Regions from separate parts of the Pseudomonas sp. TH04 genome, predicted to be linked through region 2. Evidence: riboswitches for the same ligand, from Rfam matches in the RefSeq annotation. Region 2 holds a riboswitch; the other holds the start of a gene.
The links. A riboswitch is a leader RNA that binds a small molecule or an ion and turns the genes downstream of it on or off. The one in region 2 is predicted to bind manganese.
Positions count from the first base shown of each region.

Region 1: another riboswitch for manganese. It lies ahead of mntP (manganese efflux pump MntP); the one in region 2 lies ahead of JFT85_RS11275 (TMEM165/GDT1 family protein).

Region 1 is NZ_JAEKEA010000001.1:6,196,729-6,204,609, reverse strand. It holds gene JFT85_RS28060 (MFS transporter) at 1-1,202, opposite strand, end outside; gene JFT85_RS28055 (class I adenylate-forming enzyme family protein) at 1,246-2,781, opposite strand; gene JFT85_RS28050 (acetyl-CoA acetyltransferase) at 2,785-3,963, opposite strand; gene JFT85_RS28045 (LuxR C-terminal-related transcriptional regulator) at 4,093-4,665, shown strand; gene scpB (methylmalonyl-CoA decarboxylase) at 4,808-5,590, shown strand; yybP-ykoY riboswitch at 5,621-5,788, shown strand; gene mntP (manganese efflux pump MntP) at 5,801-6,364, shown strand; gene JFT85_RS28030 (NAD(P)-dependent alcohol dehydrogenase) at 6,503-7,570, opposite strand; gene JFT85_RS28025 (alpha/beta fold hydrolase) at 7,717-7,881, shown strand, end outside.
Region 2 is NZ_JAEKEA010000001.1:2,505,757-2,513,637, reverse strand. It holds gene JFT85_RS11295 (CPXCG motif-containing cysteine-rich protein) at 1-7, shown strand, start outside; gene JFT85_RS11290 (putative signal transducing protein) at 19-279, shown strand; gene JFT85_RS11285 (SOS response-associated peptidase) at 316-936, shown strand; gene JFT85_RS11280 (M48 family metallopeptidase) at 1,117-1,935, shown strand; gene JFT85_RS11275 (TMEM165/GDT1 family protein) at 2,062-2,646, opposite strand; yybP-ykoY riboswitch at 2,735-2,856, opposite strand; gene JFT85_RS11270 (class I SAM-dependent methyltransferase) at 2,907-3,905, opposite strand; gene JFT85_RS11265 (2-hydroxyacid dehydrogenase) at 3,936-4,901, opposite strand; gene JFT85_RS11260 (LysE family translocator) at 4,986-5,618, shown strand; gene JFT85_RS11255 (fatty acid--CoA ligase) at 6,895-7,881, shown strand, end outside.

The DNA of each region.
Region 1 (7,881 bases), 3.7 Mb from region 2:
CACGGCGAGGTGATATCGCCCGTCACCTTGATCAGCCAGGTGGAGATCAGCGGCGCACTGCCGCCAAACACGGCGACCGGCACGTTGTACGCCACCGCAATGCCGGTGGAGCGGATGCGGGTCGGCAGCAGTTCGCTCATCAGCGCATAGGTCGACGAGGCATACAGCCCGAACAGAATCGCCACCGCCATCAACGGTGCGAAGAACGACGCGGCCGTTGCGGTCGGCGCCGACTTGAACAGCCAGAACATCGCCAACGTGGCCAACGTGCCAATCACCATCAGGAACGGCTTGCGCCCGTATTTATCGGTAAACGCGCCGCCGAACGGCATCACGAAGGCCGCCGAAAAACTCGCGACGAAGACGTAGAGCAACGTGGTACCGCTGTCGAACTTGAGGATCTTGGCCATGTAGGTCGACGCGAAGGTCAGCACCAGGTAAAAGATCGAGCTGTGCAAGGTGATGATAAAGAACACCAGGGCAATCGCCCGCTTCCATTGCCAGACCTCACGCAGCGGTGCGCGGGAGGTCTGGCCGGCACGTTGCAGGGCGAGAAACTCGGGGCTGTCTTCCAGCTTGAGGCGGATGTACATGGAGATAAAGCCCAACGGTGCGGCGATCAGGAACGGCACGCGCCAGGCCCATTCTTGCATCACGTCGGCGCCGAGGATCCAGGTCATGCCATTGGCCACGGCGCCGCCCAGCAGCAGGCCGAGCACGGCGGTGACCATCAACCAGCAGGTCGCAAACCCGCGTCGACCCGGCCCGGCGTATTCGGAGATAAAACTGGTGACGGTGCCGATTTCACCGCCCGCCGAAAAGCCCTGCACGCAGCGCACCAGGATCAGCAGGATCGGCGCCGCAATGCCCAGCGTCGCGTAGGTCGGCAACACGCCGAGCATCACCGTCGAGCCGGTCATCATCACCAGCGCCATGATCAGGGTTTTGCGGCGGCCGATCTTGTCCGCCAGCGGGCCGAAGAACAGCCCACCCAACGGCCGGATAAAAAAGCTCAGGGCGAATGCGGCAAAGCTGGCAAGCAGGCTGGTGGTGGGATCATCGGAGACGAAAAACGCCTGGCCGATGTACACGGCGAGAAAGCCGTAGACGCCGTAGTCGTACCACTCGATCAAGTGGCCGGAGGTGGCACCGAGAAATGCACGGCGCCGCTTGCGGACCGTGTCTTGCGCTTGATTGCCCATCGAAGGGACTCCTTGTCTGATGATCTGTCCATGAATAGCGGGTCTAGGGAAGCGCGGCGATACTCGCTGCTTTCAACCACTGCCGCAAGTCGGTCTTGAGGATCTTGCCGTAGCTGTTTTTCGGCAACTCGTCGCGGAACACGTATTTCTTCGGCTTCTTGAACGAGGCCATGCGTTCGACAAACCACGCCGTGAGCCCGGCTTCGTCCAGTGCCTGCCCGTTGCGCGTGACCACAAAAGCAACCACCGACTCTCCCCATTGCGCATCCGGCTCACCGACCACACACACCTCGAATACCTCGGGATGCTGCGCCAGCACTTCCTCGACTTCGCGCGGGTACACGTTGCTGCCGCCGCTGATGATCACGTCCTTGGAGCGGTCAGTCAGGGTCAGGTAGCCGGCCGGGTCGAGAAAGCCGATATCGCCGGTCATCAACCAGCCATCGATCAGGGTCTGGCGGGTGGCTTCAGGGTTGCGCCAGTAGCCCTGCATCACCGTGGCCCCGCGCACGGCAATCTCACCGCGCTGCCCCGTCGGCCGCGGTTGGTGCTGCGCGTCGAGAATGCGAATTTCGACACAGGCGTGCGCTTGCCCGACCGAGGCGGCCAGGCTGGACCAATCCTCGCGTTGACGGTCGGCGATCAGCGCACGGGGCAACACGCTGATGGTCATCGGGCTTTCGCCCTGGCCGTAGATTTGCACCAGGCGCGGGCCAAACGTATCGACGGCCGCGCACAGGTCAGCCAGGTACATCGGGCCGCCGCCGTAGACGAGGGTCTTGATGCCTTCGCCGCGATAACCCTGGCGCTGCGCCTGTTCGACCATGCGCTTGACCATGGTCGGCGCGGCAAACAGCGATACATCGCCCAGCTCGACGGCCAGGCCGAACAGCTCGGCGGCATCAAAACCGTGGGACGCAGGCACCACATGCCGCGCGCCACAGCGCACATGAATAAAATTGTAGAGCCCCGCGCCATGGGACATTGGCGCGGCATACACCACCGCGTCAGCGCCGCTCACCGGGTCGACATCCGTGGCGTAACACAGCGACATAGCGACCAGATTGCCGTGCGTCAGCATCACCCCCTTGGAACGCCCGGTGGTGCCGGAGGTGTAGAACAGCCAGGCAAGGTCCTGATCCTGACGTGCCACCGGCTGCTCCAGCGTCGGCCAGCCGCGGGTCGGCGGCAGCGTGTGGCCGTCCAATTCCTTACAGCGCTGAGGCAAGTCGCGCGATGAGGAAAAGACCCGGCCGCCGTCGGTAAAGATCAGCCGCGCCTGGGCGTCATCCGCGATCCAGGCCGCTTCGCTCGGATGCAGCTTGGCGTTGATCGGCACGACCACTGCGCCCACCCACCAGATGGCGTAGAGCAACTCCAGGTAGTCACAGCTGTTTTTCATCAGCACCGCGACGGCATCACCCGTCGTCACGCCGTGCTGGTCCACCAGGTACGCGGCGCGTTGACGAACATGGGCCGCAAAGGTGGCGTAATCGGCGATTTGCCGGGTGCCTTCGAACAGCGCCGGGCGCTGCGGCTCACGGCGCTGGGTGTCGTGCAGCCAGTTGGCAATGTTCATGGCTCAGCACCGGCGTGCGTGCAGGACCGAGGCGTAGTTGGCCACCGCCATGCCGCCCATGTTGAACACCAGGCCGAACTCCGGGTCTGGCACCGCCAGGCCAATTGGCTCGCCGGTCAATTGCCGAAACGCCAGGGCATGCATCGATACCCCCGTGGCGCCCACCGGATGCCCCTTGGCCTTGAGCCCACCGGAAAGGTTCACCGGCAGCCGCCCACCGGCGCGCACCACGCCGCTGTCGAGCACACGATGGCCCTCACCTTTTGGCGCCAGGCCCATGGCTTCGTAGATCAGCAGTTCGGCGATGGTGAAGCAGTCATGCACCTCGGCGAAACTCAAGTCGGCCAGGGTGATATTTGCACCGCGCAATGCCGTGTGGATCGCCCTTTGCGGGCCCTCAAAGGCCAGGATGTCGCGCTGGGCGATGGGCAGGCAATCGTTGACCTGGGTCATCGCGCAGATCTGCACATCACGGCGAAACGCCCGCGCGCGTTTGGGCGAGGCCAGGATGATCGCGGCGGCGCCGTCGCTGATCAGTGAGCAGTCGGTCAGGCGCAATGACTCGGCCACAAACGGGTTGCTCTTGGACACGTTGTTACAGTGTTCGAAATCCATCACCCGGTGCATCTGCGCCAACGGGTTGGCCATGGCATTGGAGTGGTTCTTGGTAGCGATGGCCGCCATCGAGCCCAGTGGGCAGTGGTAGCGTTCGGCATATTGGCGGGCAGCCCGGCCGAACAGTTGCGGGAAACTCAAGCCGGCTTCGCCCGGGTCGTTCTGATAGCCGGCGCCGGCCAAGGCCTGGGTGACCTCGGCGGTGGAAGTGTGGGTCATCTTTTCGGCGCCCACCACCAACACCAGTTCCGCGCTGCCGGACAGGATCGCATTGACCCCGGCCTGGATCGCCGCCGAGCCGGACGCGCAGGCATTCTCACAGCGGGTGGCCGGTTTGAAGCGCAGGCCGGGGTCGGCCTGCAATAACAGGGAAGAGGCGAACCCGTCAGGCACCAGCCCCGAGTTGAAGTGGCCCAGAAACAGTGCATCGATTGCTGAAGCATCAATGGCCGCATCCGCCAGGGCTTCGCGGGTGACCTGCACGATCAGGTCCTCAAGGGTGGTGCCTTCCAGGCGACCAAAACGCGAATGACCAGCGGCAACAATGGAGACGCAATCAGCAGGCATAATCAATTTCTTCTGTTCTTGATACGGACATTCCTTACAATGACCCACCAGCGGGCCGGCGCCAATTCGTGTAACTACTTACATGGCTAAGTAGCCCGAGGTGAGAAAAACAACGAGGCAGGATGCCCAATGACTGTGTTTGCACAACAACTCCACGACATCGGGCGCCTGGCGTTCCAGCTGTCCCCCGCACCGCAACTGGTCACCAGCAACCGTGTGATCGTCGACTGCAACGACGCTTTCCTGCAGTTGTTCGGCTACTCGCGTGACGCATTGGTCAACCAGCTGACGCTGCTGATCTACCCGTCCCAGGCTGACTACCACGCCATCGGCAAGCGCAGCCACGACTGGTTGCTGGACAGTGAAAACGGCCGCTACTCCGACGAACGTTTCATGCAGCACAAAAGCGGCGAAGTGTTCTGGGCCAAGTCCCACGGCTACACGCTCACGCCCAAAGACCCGTTCAAGCTGATGATCTGGCACTTCGAACGCCTCGATCGCAGCCACCAGGGCACCGGGGACCTCACACCCCGGGAGCGGGAAATTGCCATGCACATCGTCAACGGCCTCAAATCCAAGGAAATCGCCCTGCGCCTGGCGATCTCCCACCGCACGGTGGAAGTCCATCGGGCGCGGTTGATGAAGAAGTTGCAGGCCAAGACGGTGGTGGAGTTGGTGTCGAAAATTATTATGGTGGCGTGACGCGGCCACCGCCGTTGCCCGGCGCACCCTGTGTCGAGGTAGTGCGCGAAGCGGGTTTGGAGCCGGCGTCCGTACAAAGGCTGCTCAAGGCCAACGTGCGCGTGCAGGCCAGCCCATCCGAATGTTCAGCAGGAACCGCATCATGACTGCCACTGTGACGCTCAACCTTATCGACACGCGCATCGCACGCCTGACCTTCGGCAACCCCACTCAGCGCAACGCCCTCAGTGCGCACGTGCTCGCCCGCCTGGATGAACACCTGGTCGCCCTCGCCGCCCAGCGCGTCAGCGTGGTGATTCTGGGTGCCGACGTCGGCCAGACGGTGTGGAGCGCCGGCCATGATCTTGGCGAAGTGGCCCGCGACCGCGACCCCGTTGCCTATGGCAAACCCCTGGAGCAACTGCTGCGGCGAATCCGCGCCTACCCCGGCGTGGTGATTGCGCTGATTTCAGGCTCGGCCTGGGGCGGCGCCGTGGACCTGGCCATGAGTTGCGACATGGTAGTGGCCGACCACAGCGCGAGCTTCGCCATGACCCCGGCCAACATCGGCTTGCCCTATACCACCAGCGGCCTGCTGCGGTTCTTCAACAACTTGCCGATTCATGTGCTTAAGGAGCTGTTTTTCTGCGCGCAGGCACTCGACGCCGAACGCGCCGAACGCTTTGGCGTGATCAACCGTCTGGTCCCTAGCGAGGCGCTGGAAGCCACCGCCGTGGAAATCGCCCAAGGCATCGCCGCCAAGGCGCCGTTGGCAATTGAGGCGGTAAAGGAGCAATTGCGCATTCTCGAAGACCTGCAACCCATGCCCGTGCAGGCCATGGAGCAGATCGCCGAACTGCGTCGCCAGGCCTGCGCGAGCGCAGACTTGAGTGAGGGGCTGGCAGCCTTTGCCGAACGTCGCCCACCCGCCTTTGAAGGGCGTTGACAATTTTTTCATGGTTGATCGTCTAGCATGCGGCCCTTCGTTGGGGAGTAACCGGCTTCTGACCCGTGCAGAAGCGTTCGTATCAACATATTCGGCAACCTGCCGTGGTACGAACACCGTTGAGGTTGGTGAGACCAGCGACACATCCATGCCTAATGTCGGGCGTGTGGTTGTGTCGTTGACTCATACAGCCCGACTGGAAGCCCTACCGTGAACCCCATTTCCCTGATTCTTCTCGCCCTTGCCATGTCCACGGACGCCTTTGCGGCGGCCATCGGCAAAGGCTCCAGCCTGCATAAGCCACGCCTGAGCGAAGCCCTGCGCGCCGGCCTGATCTTTGGTGTAATCGAAGCCATCACGCCGATGATCGGCTGGGCCATCGGCCATGCCGCCACGCGGTGGGTCGAAAGCTGGGACCACTGGATCGCCTTTACCCTGCTGGTCGCACTGGGCCTGCACATGATCTACAACGGGCTCAAGGCCGATGACGACGCGGTGGAAAAACCGACTCAGCATTCGTTCATGATCCTCGCGGTGACGGCCTTTGCGACCAGCATCGACGCGATGGCTGTGGGTGTGGGCCTGGCATTTGTCGACGTGAATATTCTGCTCGCGTCAGCGGCGATAGGCCTTGCGACCATGACCATGGTGACCATTGGCATGATGCTCGGCCGGGTGCTGGGGACGGTGGTAGGCAAGCGCGCCGAGATGGTCGGTGGCGTGGTGCTGATGCTGGTGGGTGCGACGATTTTGTATGAGCACTTGTCGGCCTGAAGACCGGCACGAAACAAAATGTGGGAGCGGGCTTGCTCGCGAAAGCGCGGTGTCAGTCAGAATATTCATCGACTGGCACACTGCTTTCGCGAGCAAGCCCGCTCCCACATTAGATCTTCAGTGGTGTAGAGATTGCGTTCAAGCCGCGTGGCTTTCCTTCTTCAAACTCTCCATATCAATCACGAAGCGATACTTCACATCGCCCTTGAGCATCCGCTCGTACGCCTCATTGATGCCCTGGATATCGATCATCTCGATGTCCGAGACAATCTTGTGCTTGGCGCAGAAATCCAGCATGTCCTGGGTTTCCTGGATACCACCGATCAACGAACCGGCCAGGCTGCGGCGCTTGAAGATCAGGTTGAATACCGTAGGCGACGGGTGCGGGCTGTCGGGCGCGCCGACCAGGGTCATGGTGCCGTCGCGCTTGAGCAGGTTGAGGAAGGCATCAAGGTTATGCGGCGCGGCAACCGTGTTGAGGATGAAGTCCAGGCTGTTGACGACCTTGGCCATTTCGTCCGGGTTCTTCGACACCACAACCTGGTCGGCGCCCAGGCGCAGGCCGTCTTCACGTTTGTTCGGCGAGGTGGTGAACAGCGTCACATGGGCGCCCATGGCATGCGCGATCTTCACCGCCATATGCCCCAGCCCGCCGAGGCCGACCACGCCGACTTTCTTGCCGGGGCCGACCTTCCAATGGTGCAACGGCGAGTAGGTGGTAATGCCGGCGCACAGCAGCGGCGCCACGGCCGCCAGGTTGGTATCGTCATGGGAGATGCGCAGCACGAACTTCTCCTTGACCACGATAGTGTCCGAGTAGCCACCGAAGGTGTTTTCCCCACCAAACACCGGGCCGTTGTAAGTACCGGTAAACCCGTTCTCGCAGTATTGCTCCTCGCCTTCAGCGCAGGAGGCGCAGTGCTGGCAGCTGTCGACCATACAACCGACGCCGGCCAGGTCGCCCACCTTGAATTTCGTCACGTTGGCGCCGACCGCGGTTACGCGGCCGACAATCTCATGGCCGGGCACCGACGGGTACAAGGTGTTGTGCCACTCATTGCGCGCGGTGTGCAGGTCGGAGTGGCAGACGCCGCAGTAGAGGATATCGATCTGTACGTCATCCGCCCCTGGCGCACGGCGCTCAAAGGTAAAGGGTTTGAGCGCATCCTTGGAATCCCGAGCGGCGTAGCTGTAAGTCTTGGCCATTTGGTTCACCTGTTGAACTGACGGTAGGAATCAGTGGACCAATATAGACGCTGAACCGTTCAACCGAGCACATCCGTACAAGCCCTTCGTCCGGTTTAACGCAATAGTAAAACGGACATTCCCCTCGACTACCCAAGGAGTTTTCCATGAGTACATTCGTTGCCAAAGACGGTACCCAGATCTATTTCAAGGACTGGGGCAGCGGTAAACCTGTGCTGTTCAGCCACGGCTGGCCGTTGGACGCCGACATGTGGGAATACCAGATGGAATACCTGAGCAGCCGTGGCTTTCGCACCATTGCGTTCGACCGC
Region 2 (7,881 bases):
CGAATAACAGGTACGCCCATGCAGCGAATTTATGAGCCGGAAAACCTGATGGAAGGCGAGCTGCTGCAACAAATGCTCGCCAGCGAGGGCATCGAGGCGCACCTGGTGGGCCGCCATTTGCTCGGCGGTACCGGCGAACTGCCGATTTTTGGCCTGCTGGGTCTGGAAGTGGATAACGACCAGGCCGCCTGCGCCCGCGAGCTGATTACCGCTTACATCGGTGCGCAACCCTTGCCCGGCGATGAACCCGACAGCTTCCCCGACGTATTGGTCTGTTAGGCTGTCGGTCGGTTTACCCAAGAGTCGTGTTACCCCATGTGTGGACGTTATGCCCTGTTTCGCTGGAACCCTGCCTTCGCTGCCTTATCGGGATTCCCCGCCGATCAAAAGGCCCAGTGGAATATCTCCCCGAATGATTCGGTGCTGATCCAGCGCCTGAGCGAAGGCCAGCGCACCCTGGCGCGTGCCCGCTGGGGGCTGACGCCGCCGTGGCTGACCGACCTTTCGCGCACCCCGGCCCATGCCCGCGCCGAAACCCTGGCGGAGCAACCGATGTTTCGCGAAGCCTTTCGCCAGCGCCGTTGCCTGCTGCCGGCGAATGGTTTTTACGAATGGCGTGGTACCCAGCGCAAACGCCCTTACTGGCTGACGCCGGGTGAAGGCTCGACGCTGTTTTTTGCGGCGATCTGGGAGGCGTATCCGGTGCAGGAGCAGGTGTGGTTGAGCACGGCAGTGGTGACCCAGGCCGCACAGAGTCAGCGGCGGCCGTTGATTCTCGACGCGGCGGGGCAGGACGCCTGGTTGAATCCAGAGACCCCGTTGCATGTGTTGCAAGGCCTGCTGGCCAGTGAGCCGGTCGCATTGCGCGAGCGGGTCCTGGCCAACATGGTGAATGATCCGAAGTTGAATGGGCCCGAGTGCCTGACGCCGGCTTAAGCCTTGGTCGCAAAGGCGGGTGCAACACTACCGTGAACCTCATAACCTTGAACGACTTGGCTTGCTGCCGTGGTGGGCGTGTGGGATGTATCTGAAAGTTGGTGGTTACACGTCGTGTGTATCTGGCGCAGATACATACGACCGCCTACGATACGCGCCAGGTTTCCAGGGAGAGTGTTCATGAAGAAGTCATTGGCGGTAAGCGTACTCAGTGCAGCGATGCTGCTGGCTGGTTGCCAGTCGGTTAACACCACTAACGGCGGTGCCGTCGGGGTAGAGCGCAAGCAGTACATGTTCAGCATGCTGTCGAGCCAGGAAGTCGACCAGATGTATGCCCAGTCCTATCAGCAGACGCTGGGAGAGGCGAGTGGCAAAGGCATGCTGGACAAGACCAGTGCCAACGCCAAGCGCGTGCAGGCGATTGCCAATCGTCTGATCGCCCAGGCACCGACCTTCCGCCCGGATGCGGCGCAGTGGAAGTGGGAAGTGAACCTGATCAAAAGCGATGAGATGAACGCCAACTGCGGGCCTGGCGGCAAGATATTTGTGTACAGCGCGTTGATCGACAACCTCAAGCTTACTGATGACGAGTTGGCTGCGGTGATGGGCCATGAAATCGCCCACGCGTTGCGCGAACACGGGCGTGAAGCCATGTCCAAGGCCTATGGCATCCAGATGGCCAAGCAGGGCGCCGGTGCCTTGTTCGGGTTGGGTCAGGACAGCCTGGCTTTAGCCGACACGGTTGCCAACTACGGCATGACTTTGCCGAACAGCCGCGCCAACGAAAACGAAGCCGACCTGATCGGGCTGGAGCTATCGGCCCGGGCGGGCTACAACCCGAACGCAGCCATCACGTTGTGGAACAAGATGGCCAAGGCTTCGGAAGGCGCGCCGCCGGAGTTCATGAGCACGCACCCGGCTTCCGACAGTCGGATCGCCTCGTTGCAGGCGGCGATTCCGAAAGTGATGCCGCTCTATCAACAGGCTAAAAAGTCCTGATATTTCAAGGCTTGTGAAGATCTAAATGTGGGAGCGGGCTTGCTCGCGAATGCGCAGTATCAGTCGGTAAATCTTTGACTGGACCGCCGCCTTCGCGAGCAAGCCCGCTCCCACATTTGATTGGGTTTACAACCAGCCGCTGCTTTGCATGGCCTTGTAAACCGCCACCACCGCCAGGACGAAAAACGCCGTCGCCGCGAGTCTACGAATCAAGGTCAGCGGCAGCTTCTCCGCCGCGAAATTCCCCGCCAAGACCACCGGCACGTTCGCAATCAGCATGCCCAGGGTGGTGCCGATAATCACCAGCCACAACTCCGGATACTGCGCCGCCAGCATCACCGTGGCGATCTGCGTCTTGTCACCGATTTCCGCAAGGAAGAACGCAATCAGCGTGGTCAGGAACGGCCCGAACTTGCGTGTGGTACTGGCTTCGTCATCGTCGAGTTTGTCCGGCACCAGGGTCCACAGCGCCGTGGCGCAGAAACTCGCCGCGAGGATCCAGTGCAACACCGCATCCGAGAAGAAACTGCCGAACCAGGCCCCCACGGCACCGGCGGCGGCATGGTTGGCCAGGGTTGCGGCGACGATGCCGGCAATGATCGGCCAGGGTTTGCGAAAGCGTGCGGCCAGGATGAGGGCGAGCAGCTGCGTCTTGTCGCCGATTTCGGCCAAGGCAACGATTGCGGTAGGAACGAGTAATGAATCCAGCATCAGGTAGGTTTCCAGGGGCGGGTCGACACGGCTATGACACGTACAGCCTTCCCGCCCCGGGTAAGGTGTGCGTGTCATAGGTCTTGTCAAACCCCGGTCCGTCTGTGCGGACTCCTGGGTCGCATACGCCATGGTCTGTTGACCAAGTATGTTGACGTATGCCGGACGAGCGTGGCGCTCGTGGGAGACTACTCCCCTAGGACGGAGCGGATTCTGCCTAGGCAAAACCCATTCGGCAAGCCTTCTTTTTCAAAAAACCATCAGCCGCGTTTGGCACGGTAAATGCGGAAACCATTGCCTTCGGCCTTGATCGCGCAGATGCCCAAGTGCTCTTCGATCAGCGGTTGGTACTTGAGGAAGCTGTTGGCAACCAAGCGAAGTTCGCCGCCTTTTGCCAGGTGTTTCGCGGCTTTTCGCAGCAAGTTTTCCGTGGCGAAATAATCCGTGTGCACCCCGACATGGAACGGCGGGTTGCTCAAAATCGCGTTCAAACCCATCGGTGCGGCGTCGATGCCGTCACCGGTCAACACTTCGGCTTCCAGACCATTGGCTGCCAGGGTCAGGCGACTGCTGGCAGCGGCGAACGCATCCACGTCCAGCAGCGTCACGGTGTTATGCGGGTAGCGACGTTTGACCGCCGCCCCCAGCACGCCCGCGCCGCAACCGAAGTCCAGCAAATGCCCGCTGGGCAGTTTGTCCAGATGCTCAAGCAACAGCTCGGTGCCGCGATCCAGGCGCCCGTGGCTGAACACGCCCGGCAGGCTCACCACCTTGAGCGGCCCTTCGGCCAGCGGCACATCGAAGACCTGTGCCAGGCTTTCCAGCTCGACCGCTTGCGGGGCGTTGGCCACGGTGACTTGCCACAGCTGGCAATGCCGCGCGTTATCGAGCTTGCGGGGTTTGCCGAAAGGGCTCATCTGTTTGGCGGCGCTTTCGATGCCGCCTTTTTTCTCCCCGACCAGAAACAGCTCGGCACCGGGCAGGCGCGCGGCCACGGCGTTGAGCAGGTAGTCGGTGAGGTCCTTGGACTTGGGCAGGAAAATCACCGCCGCATCAAACGCGCGCTCCGGCACGTTCACGCCGAACTGGCTGCGCTCGGGGAAGCGTGCGTCGAGCGCGGCCTGGTCACCGGCATGCCAGCACCAGCCGTGGGCATTGGGTAGGCGGCCGAGCAAATCGTCGGCGGGCAACCCGACCAGCAACAGGTTGCCTTGAAAAAGTTCGGCCTGACGAAGCAGTACTTCACTGCGCGGATCCATGGTCTGCTCCTTGAAAAGGGGCGCAGTTTATCAACTGACGACACGCAGCGGGGCACCGCTGAAAAAGCCTCGGGCGTTTTCGGCCAATTGGCCGACGATTCGTTGCCGCGCTTCGCGACTGCCCCAGGCGTTGTGGGGGGTGACGATCAGCCGAGGAATGTCGCCAGCCAGCAGCGGGTTGCCCTGCACCGGTGGCTCCACGCTGAGGACGTCGGTCGCCGCGCCGCCCAGATGGCCACTGCGCAAAGCGTCCGCCAGCGCCTGTTCGTTGATCAAGCCGCCGCGCGCCGTATTGACGATAAACGCGCCGGGCTTGAGCAGCGCCAGTTCGCGGGCACCGATAAAGTCGCGGGTGTGTTCATTGAGCGGGCAGTGCAGCGTGAGCGCGTCGACCTGCGTGAGCAATTCATCCAATGGCATGCGGTCGGCGCGGGCAGGGCGCCCGGGAATTGCGCCCAGCACCACGCGCATGCCAAAGGCCTCGGCCAGGCGCGCCACGGCACTGCCCAATTCGCCATGGCCGAGCAGGCCAAGGGTTTTGCCCTCCAGCTCGACAATCGGGTAGTCCAACAGGCAGAACTGCTTGGCCTCTTGCCACTTGCCTGCGGCAACGTCCCGTTGGTAGTCGTTCAAGCGTGTCGCCAGGTTAAGCAACAGCATGATCGTGTGCTGTGCCACCGACGGTGTGCCGTAGCCCTGGCAGTTGCTCACGGTAATGCCGTGGGCGCGGGCGGCGGCGAGGTCGACATTGTTGGTGCCGGTAGCCGATACAAGGATCAACTTGAGCTCGGGGCAGGCCTCCAGGGTTTCGGTGTTGAGGGCGATCTTGTTACTGATCGCCACTTGTGCACCTTGCAGGCGCTCGACCACGTTTTGTGGCGTGGTATGTGCGTACAACTGCAGGTCGCTGAAGCTGTTGCGCAATTCGCTGAGGTCCAGGTCCCCAAGGTCCAGGGACGGGTGATCAAGGAAGACGGCGCGGCGATTGTTCGTCATCAACTGTACCTTTTGCGACAGGGTTCGAAGGCGTAATCTCCCGAGCCTATCAGATGAAATAATCAGTTTCTTACTGGAGTGAGTATGTACGCCGCCGAGTTTTTGACCGTAGCCTTGATTCACTTGTTAGCGGTGGCGAGTCCCGGTCCGGATTTCGCCGTGGTGGTGCGCGAGAGTGTGACCCATGGCCGTCGCGCCGGAACCTGGACCGCGCTGGGTGTTGGTTCTGCGATTTTCCTTCACGTGGGTTACTCACTGCTCGGGATTGGCTTGATCGTGTCGCAGTCGATCGTGCTGTTCAACGCGTTGAAATGGGCGGCGGCGGCTTACCTGCTGTACATCGGCTTCAAGGCGTTGCGCGCGCAACCGGCCAAGCCCGTGGCCGAGGGCGAGTTGCACCGTGAAGTGGGTGAACGCACCGCGCGTGGGGCGTTTACTGCAGGGTTTGTGACCAATGGCTTGAACCCTAAGGCCACGTTGTTCTTTCTGTCGCTGTTTACGGTGGTGATTAATCCGCATACGCCGCTGGCGATTCAGGCCGGTTATGGGGTGTACCTGGCCGTGGCGACGGCGGTGTGGTTTTGTCTGGTGGCCATGTTGTTCAGCCAGCAGCGCGTGCGGGCTGGGTTTGCGCGCATGGGGCACTGGTTTGATCGGACCATGGGGGCGGTGTTGATTGCTATTGGTGTGAAGCTTGCGTTTACCAGCATGAAATGAGGCATGGTTTTTTTTCGGGTGGGGTAGATGGGGGGCATATCCGTTGCTGCGGTAACGGCTGCTTAGGGTTCCGCCCTTACGGCGGGTCACTTTTTTACAAGCGCCTAAAAAAGTAACCAAAAAACGCTTTGCCCCACCACTCGGTGCCTCGCCCAGGCTCGGCATGCCCTCACGCAGGCTTTGGACCGTGGGCCGCCGCAATGGGCCATCCCTGGCCCAGTGCGGCTAACCCGGCGTCCTGCCGGGTTACCCACGGATTCAAGCCTGCGTTCGGCCAGCGTGGTTAACGGGGCCTGTCAGATCAAGATCAACAGCAGATCAACAGCAGAGCACGGCGGCCTGGTAGCCGACCTGAGTGGTAGAAGCGAAAGTAGGGCAAAACACAGCAGAGGCAGATCAGAAGCAGAACTGCTTTTCTGTGGGAGCTGGCTTGTCGGACCGCCGAACTGCTGCGATGCAGACACATCGGTACATCAGGCATATCCAGTTGATGCTATCGCAGCGGTTCGGCGGTCCGACAAGCCAGCTCCCACATTGACGGTGTACAGCCTGAAGAGCAGCACACCCTCTACCTGATGCACCGAGGTCAAAATGTGGGAGCGGGCTTGCTCGCGAATGCGGCGGGTCAGTCACCAGATGCATCAACTGACACACTGCTATCGGGAGCGAGCCCCTTCCCACATTTATCCGAGTTCAGTTTCCAAGATCAGCTCGGCTGTAAGGCTGCCTAAGCTTTGCTTTTGATCTAACCACTCAGGTCGGCTACTAGGCCGTCGTGCTCTGCTTTTGATCTTGATCTGCTGTTGATCTTAGGCGCCCCGTTAACCACGCTGGCCGAACGCAGGCTTTGGAGCGTGGGTAACCCGGCAGGACGCCGGGTTAGCCGCGTTGGGCCAAGGATGGCCCATGGCGGCGGCCCACGGTCCAAAGCCTGCGTGAGGGCACACCGAGCCTAGGCGAGGTGCCGAGTGGTGGGGCAAGAGTCCTTTGCTTACTTTGGGGCTTTTCCAAAGTGAGTCGCCGTAAGGGCGAAACCCATAGCTGCCATGACGCTTATAACGGATATGTACTCCGTAGCCCGGTGACAACCATAAGGCTTGCAGATAGTTATCCCCCGATAGTGCCCACATTTCATCTCAGCAATGCTCCACTAATGGCGCAAAGCTAGCATTCATTGAGCGCTGCAAATCATTCCTTTGGCTGATTTAGCTGAAACACAAGCGCTCTAAAGTGCAGGTCTTCAAGCCAAGACCGTGCAGTCAGATAAGGGATTCGTATGTTGCAGACCCGTGTTATCCCGCCCGCCGAAGGCGCTTACCAATACCCGCTGTTGATCAAGCGCCTGTTGATGTCCGGGGCGCGCTATGAGAAGACCCGGGAAATCATCTACCGCGACAAACTGCGCTACACCTACCCAACCTTGATTGAACGCGTGGCCCGCTTGGCCAATGTGTTGACCGAAGCTGGGGTCAAAGCCGGTGACACCGTTGCGGTGATGGACTGGGACAGCCACCGTTACCTGGAGTGCATGTTCGCCATCCCGATGATCGGTGCGGTGATCCACACGATCAATGTGCGGCTGTCGCCGGAACAGATCCTCTACACCATGAACCACGCCGAAGACCGCTTTGTGCTGGTCAACAGTGAGTTTGTGGGCCTCTACCAGGCCATTGCCGGGCAGTTGACCACGGTCGACAAGACGCTGCTGCTCACCGACGGCGAATCCAAAACCGCCGAGCTGCCCAATCTGGTCGGCGAGTACGAAACCCTGCTGGCGGCCGCGAGCCCCCAGTACGACTTCCAGGACTTCGACGAAAATTCGGTCGCCACCACCTTCTACACCACCGGCACCACCGGCAACCCCAAGGGTGTGTACTTCACCCACCGCCAGTTGGTGCTGCACACCATGGGCGTGGCGACCATCATGGGCAGTGTCGACAGCGTGCGCCTGCTGGGCACCAACGACGTGTACATGCCGATCACACCGATGTTCCACGTCCACGCCTGGGGCTTGCCGTATGTGGCAACCATGCTCGGCTTGAAGCAGGTGTACCCCGGCCGCTACGACCCGGAATACCTGGTGGAGTTGTGGCGCAAGGAAAAGGTCACCTTTTCCCACTGCGTGCCGACCATCCTGCAAATGGTGCTCAACGCCAAGGCTGCCCAGGACGTGGACTTTGGCGGCTGGAAAATCGTCATCGGCGGCAGCGCGCTCAATCGCACGTTGTATGAAGCGTCCAAAGCGCGTGGCATTCAATTGACC